DNA from 2 places in the Undibacterium sp. GW821-FHT11B02 genome. Region 2 is predicted to be linked to the other one. Evidence: predicted binding sites of a transcription regulator. Region 2 holds the regulator's gene; the other holds the start of a gene.
The links. Region 2 encodes sigma-54, which starts transcription at its own class of promoters, with help from an activator protein. Its sites were predicted from a motif close to TGGCANGNAANCTGCTTT; they were not measured.

Region 1: the regulator sigma-54 is predicted to act here: its motif matches at 2,179-2,196, upstream of urtA (urea ABC transporter substrate-binding protein).

Annotation. Positions count from the first base shown of each region.
Region 1 is NZ_JBXASD010000002.1:30,960-34,387, reverse strand. Features, by position in the region: gene AC1RVX_RS03425 (EAL domain-containing protein) at 1-223, opposite strand, end outside; gene AC1RVX_RS03420 (ATP-binding protein) at 291-1,616, opposite strand; gene urtA (urea ABC transporter substrate-binding protein) at 2,255-3,428, shown strand, end outside.
Region 2 is NZ_JBXASD010000010.1:78,582-82,009, forward strand. Features, by position in the region: gene hpf (ribosome hibernation-promoting factor, HPF/YfiA family) at 182-529, opposite strand; gene AC1RVX_RS21095 (RNA polymerase factor sigma-54) at 638-2,125, opposite strand; gene lptB (LPS export ABC transporter ATP-binding protein) at 2,137-2,889, opposite strand; gene lptA (lipopolysaccharide transport periplasmic protein LptA) at 2,890-3,428, opposite strand, start outside.

The DNA.
Region 1 (3,428 bases), on a different contig from region 2:
CTATGCAAGCTTGCCTGATTACCCAATCACCCAACTGAATAATGAGATCAGATTCTTCCGCAATCGGTATGAATAAAGAAGGGGGAACGGCACCATAGGTCACATGATTCCAGCGTAATAATGCTTCCACGCCGACGAGTAAACCGGTTTGTAAATCTGCCTTGGGTTGGTAATGTAACTGCAATTCATTGCCGGCAATCGCGAGTCGAAGTTCATTCGCCATATCCATTTGATTGATCTCACATTATGCTGACCATGCACAGCATTGTTACTAAGGGCATGGACGCTGGTTACTGTGTCGTTTGATTTTCTTGATGCAATGGGAGCCAGATTGTAAAGCAAGTACCTTTTCCTAACACACTGCTTACATCAATTCTGCCTCCGTGATTTTTGATAATGCCGTACGAAAGGGAAAGGCCCAGGCCGGTGCCGCTACCTACGGGCTTGGTAGTGAAAAAGGGTTCAAAAATACGATTCAGGTTTTCAGGCGGGATGCCGCTGCCGGTATCAAGTACCTTTATCCAGACCATATCCTTGTCACATCCTGTACTGACCTTGATGATGCCGTTTTCCTTGATCGCATGCGAGGCATTCACCAACAAGTTCATGACAACCTGATTGATTTGTGAAATGATGCATTTGACCAACGGCAGTTTCCCATATTCTTTAACGACGTTGGCCTTGTACTTGATTTCGTTTTTAACGATGTTCAAGGTGCTGTCTATGCCTTGATGAATGTCGGCTTCTTGCCATTCAGTTTCACCCACATGCGAAAAGTCCTTGAGTGATTGAACAATATCCTTGACACGCTTAAGACCATCCATGGATTCCCGGACCAGATCTTGTATATCTTCTTTTAAAAACTCAAGGTCAGCTTTTTTCCTGATGTCATTCATCTTGCTGCTAGCCTGGTCAGGTGTTTGTGCCTGTTTTATCAAGTCTTCATAATTACTAATGACGTCAAATAATTGTTCTACATAATTTTGCAGGCTGCCAATGTTGGAGTTGACGAAACCTATGGGATTGTTGATTTCGTGCGCAATACCGGCGGCCAACTGACCGACTGATGCCATTTTTTCGGATTGCAAAAGCTGCTCATGTGCTTCTTGCAATTTTCCGATCAAAAGTCGTTGTTCTTCACCCTTCTTGAATAGGTCTTCCTCCATTTCCTTGCGCTTGGTAATGTCCGTCAAGGATCCAACCACTTCCAGGGGGTTACCGTCTTTGTCACGAATCAGCCTCAGCATATCGTGCATCCACACATATCGACCGGCTTTACTCATGAAGCGGTATTCGTAAGTACGCTCTCCCTCGGTAAACAGTTTCGCAATGCTGGAAAAAATTTGTGGGACATCTTCAGGATGAATATGGTCGAACCAGAAATTCGGGTCAGCTACCATTTCTTCTGGTTGATAGCCAAGTACATGCAGCGCATTGTTACTGACGAAAGTCATTTTGAAATCGCCTGTAGGTACGCTGCTATAGATAATAGCCGGAGTATTGTCTATCAGGTATTGCAACCGGGCGTCAGTAGAAAGGCTTGCGGCCGAGTCTGGTGCTGCGGCTGTGCCCGCCGCCGGTGGGAGAATGCTGAATTCATCAAATTGATTGATCATAATCACCGACGCAGGAAAAGTGATGATAAGTATTATTTTTTTTAATTCCCTTATGACTACATATTAGAACAATAAGCATGCAGGTGGCCATAAATATTGTTTCTTTTTTCTTATCGAATTTCCATCTGGAAATTATTTAATTTTCATGGAATTGTCTTGTGTGGATAGATAAGTGCTATTGAGAACTTTTTATGCTTGTGGATAAGTCAATAAAATCAATTGCTTGGTGACAAATTTTTCAATTTCATTTACTCATTTTGCTCATGACGAATTGAGTTGACGCCATTTTTCGATGAAATATCGCGTTGATAATTAATGATTGAAAATGAGGCAATTATATTTTTGCGTTGTTTTCTGCACAATTTAAGGGCAATCGCGCACTGAAATGTGGAGTTTATATTTTAAAAATATATTGAAAAACAATTCTCCCCATTTTGGTTGGTTTTTGTGGTGCTGTCGATATTGAAAGGGCGCAGTTTACATTGAACAAATGGCTGTGCGATTGATCGCTAACACGTCGCTTCAGTCATCTTGTTGAGTGCCTTTGTCGTGATGAGGGAGGTGGCACGTTATCTGCTATCTGTAGTGAGAAGCTTGCAGTTTTTTGTTCCATGACCTCACCACTACCAGGAGAAAACATGTCACGTCGTACTGTTTTGAAAGCAACTGCACTTGCCGCAATGACTTTGGCCACTTCCGGCTGGATCTCGCAGGCACAGGCCGCCGATACCATCAAGGTCGGCATTCTGCATTCCCTGTCTGGCACTATGGCAATCTCGGAGACATCGCTAAAAGATGTAGCCTTGATGACGATTGATGAAATCAATGCTAAAGGTGGTGTCATGGGCAAAAAGCTGGAAGCGGTGGTTGTTGACCCTGCATCCAACTGGCCGTTGTTTGCCGAAAAAGCCCGCCAACTGGTATCACAAGACAAAGTATCTGTTGTATTTGGTTGCTGGACATCGGTGTCCCGTAAATCTGTACTGCCAGTGTTCAAGGAACTCAATAGCCTGCTGTTTTACCCAGTTCAGTACGAAGGTGAAGAGCTGGAGAAAAACGTTTTCTACACAGGTGCAGCACCGAATCAGCAAGCGATTCCAGCCACTGAATACCTGATGTCGAAAGAGGGTGGTGGTGCCAAGCGTTTTGTCTTGTTGGGTACAGATTATGTGTATCCACGCACGACCAACAAAATCCTGCGTGCGTTCTTGCATAGCAAGGGTGTCAAGGATACCGATATCGATGAAGTGTATACACCGTTCGGTCATTCTGATTACCAGACCATCGTTGCCAATATCAAGAAATTTGCTGCAGGCGGCAAAACTGCGGTTATTTCCACCATCAATGGCGACTCCAACGTGCCGTTCTATAAAGAACTTGGCAATGCCGGTCTGAAGGCAACGGATGTGCCTGTCGTCGCATTCTCTGTTGGTGAAGAAGAATTGCGCGGTGTGGATGCCAAACCCCTGGTCGGCCATCTGGCAGCCTGGAATTACTTTGAGTCTGTGAAAAATCCAGTGAATACTGAATTCATCAAGAAATGGAAAGACTATGCTGCCGCCAAAAAACTGCCTAATGCAGCCACGGTCGTCACCAACGATCCTATGGAAGCGACTTATGTTGGTATCTATATGTGGAAGCAGGCAGTGGAAAAAGCCAAGTCCACCGACACCGACAAGGTCATCGCCGCTATGGGTGGGCAGACTTTCAAGGCGCCATCCGGCTTTGAATTAATGATGGATAAAACCAATCACCATTTGCACAAGCCAGTCATGATTGGCGAGATCAAGGCTGACGGTCAGTTCAGCGTGG
Region 2 (3,428 bases):
GAGCGCCCGCCATATTCCTGACCACCTATGAGTTACAGTAATATGTGCACAGCTTGTCAGAGAGCAATCAATTTAGTGAATTAAATATATGATTTATTTCAAACCCTGCACCCAACAAAAAAGGACGCTTTTCGCGTCCTTGTTTTGGATACCCGCAACCCGAAGGCAGGGGTGGTAAGTCTTATGAAGCCGATGCCGGATCAGGTATGTGCTTGATGGCGTCGTGCTGATGGTTCTGAATCTTGTCTTTGTGCTTGATGACCTGACGATCCAGTTTGTCTACCAGCGTATCAATCGCTGCATACAGATCATGAGCCAGACTTTCAACATGAATATCTTTGCCACTGATATGCAAATTAATGTCGGCTTTGTGTCGTTTTTCCTTTTCCCGGAGCTTGTCCACCGTCAGGATGACGGCGATATCAATGACCTGGTCGAAATGTCGCCTGATACGTTCTAGTTTGGTATGTACATATTCACGAATTGCAGGAGTTACTTCGACGTGATGTCCACTGATGGTGAGATTCATACTGTGCTCCTATAGTGATGTTGCTTGCTGTAACGATAAGCTCATTGCTGTCTTATTGCCTTGAGCTAAATCATATATAGCAATTCAAACCGTGATTACAAGGACTGCTTACAAAGATTTACGCAAACTCACTGGGGGGATTTTGAGGGCTTCACGGTATTTGGCAACTGTCCGTCGGGCAATTACCATGCCCTGTTCACCCAGCATGTCTGCAATTTTGCTATCAGAGAGTGGGCTTTTCTGGTCTTCTGCTCCTATCAACTGCTTGATGAGTGCGCGTATCGCGGTGGAAGATGCTTCTCCCCCTGTTTCCGTCGCGACATGGCTGCCGAAAAAGTATTTCAACTCAAACATGCCGTGAGGGGTCAGCATGTATTTTTGAGTTGTTACACGTGAGATAGTGCTCTCGTGTAATCCTAGTGTATCAGCAATTTCGCGCAAAACAAGGGGGCGCATGGCAACAGCACCGTGCGTGAAAAAATTGCGTTGTCTTTCAACTATCGCTTGTGCAACGCGCAAAATGGTGTCGAAACGTTGCCGCATATTCTTGATGAGCCAGCGCGCTTCCTGCAGCTGTGAGCCCAACCCACCTTCACCACGATTTTGCTTCATGATGTTGGCATACATGCTGCTGACACGCAATTTGGGCATAACATCCTGATTCAGCATGACTTGCCAGCCATTACCTGATTTCTTGACGATAACATCCGGCACAACATAATCAGATTCATCGACCGCAAAGTCGATGCCAGGGCGGGGTTTGCATAGCCTGATGACAGTTTGTGCGTCGCGCAAATCTTCGTCATCACAGTCAAGAATTTTCTTGAGTTTGGTGAAATCTCTTTGTGCAAATAAGGTCAGTTGCGTTTCAACAATTTGCAACGCCAGCCTGCGTGTCACGAAAGCAACTTTTGGCAAACGCTTGATTTGCAGGGCCAGGCATTCTGAAGGTGTGCGAGCGCCCACACCTGCCGGGTCAAAGCTTTGTAGCATGTTTAAGGCAAACGCCAGCTCTTCTGGTTCGACACATAATTCCAGTGGCAGGCTAGCATGGATTTCTTCCAGGGTTTCCGTCAGGTAGCCATTGTTGTCGATGGCGTCAATCATCAGCTCGACCAGGGCGCGGTCACGGGGTTCGCGCAGGTTCAAGCGCATTTGTTCTTGCAGATGTTCTCGCAGCGTGATGTGGGCGGCACCTAGTTGCGGGCGACCATCTTCATCGTCACTGCTCTTGCTGCCGTGATGCACATCATCAAAACTCCAGTCATCTTCACTGGCGCTGGTTGCCTCGTTGCTGATGGCGGTGTCCGTTTCACCTTGCGGCTCGGCAGTGCTACTGCTTTCATCTCGTACGGCGGGTGCTTCCATGCCGGCATCAGCCGCTGTGCTGCTGGTATTGATGGCACCGTCGGCCAACAGCCGTACGGCATGGTCCAGCGGGTCATCCACACGCTCCAGCATGGGATTTTCTATGAGCAGGGTTTCCAGTTCCTGGTGCAATTCCAATGTGGACAATTGCAGCAATCGTATCGATTGCTGCAATTGAGGCGTCAATGCCAGATGCTGGGAAGTACGTAGTTGCAGGCTTTGTTTCATGATGATTCCCGTCACATCCGGAAATGTTCCCCCAGATAGACGCGACGCACGGATTCATTTTGTATGATGTCATCCGGCTTGCCGCTGGCCAGTACTGCCCCCTGATTGATGATGTAGGCATGATCACAGATGCCCAGGGTTTCACGTACGTTATGGTCGGTAATCAACACGCCGATGCCACGTTCCTTGAGAAAACGCACAATACGCTGGATTTCGATTACGGCAATCGGGTCAACGCCGGCAAAGGGCTCGTCCAGCAAGACAAAACGCGGATTGGTAGCCAGTGCACGGGCAATTTCTACACGTCGGCGTTCGCCACCTGACAGCGACAGCGCCTGGTTTTCCCTGATCTTTTCAATTTGTAAATCGGCCAACAGGGCGTCGAGCCTGTTGGTGATGGCATCTTCGGAAAGAAATTTTCCGTTGGCATCTTTTTGTAATTCCAGCACAGCACGGATATTGTCTTCTACCGTCAGTTTGCGAAAAACGGAAGCTTCCTGAGGCAGGTACGATAAACCAAGCACGGCCCTTTGGTGTATAGGCAGTTGCGAGACATTGACATCATCGATAGTGATATCGCCGGCGTCGGATGGCACCAGGCCAACAATCATGTAGAAAGAGGTGGTTTTACCGGCACCGTTCGGGCCAAGCAAGCCAACCACTTCACCACTTTTCACTTCCAGCGATACATCGCGCACCACCTGGCGCGCGCCATAGCGTTTTTGCAATCCCTTGACGAGCAAGGTACTAGGCTTGGCACTCATTTAATTGGTCTGTTTGGGTTGCAAGGTGATTTTGACGCGGCCAGCACCGTCTACATGCTGACCAGTGGTTGAATTGGTACCGATGGCAATATCATTTTTACTGTCGTAGGACAAGTATTCGCCTTCCTGTTCCTGAGTGACCTTTTTGCCCTCCAGGTAGCGCACTTTGGCTTTGGAGATGAATTTGACGATCTCTGTTGTCTGATTGTATTCAGCACGGTCGGCTTCGCCTTCTACCCACAGATCGGGGCCGCCATCGCGTTTTTGCCGGAAGCTGACTTTTTTGCCGACACCACCAGTCAGTACCACAAACTGGTCACCATTTGGTGCTTCGGTGACGACGGCTTTTTCAGAGTTCACTATTAGCGTACCGCGTATCAGTTGCACACCTTTGGATAAGATACGTACGCTGTTTTTTCCATCGCTTTCAGAATAGCCGGCTTCTATCGTGGTTTCCTTGAAGCTGTCAGCTTTTTCTGCGCTTGCTGGTGTATGGATAAAAACAAAGCCGGCCAGCCCCAGACACTGGGTAAGGGAGC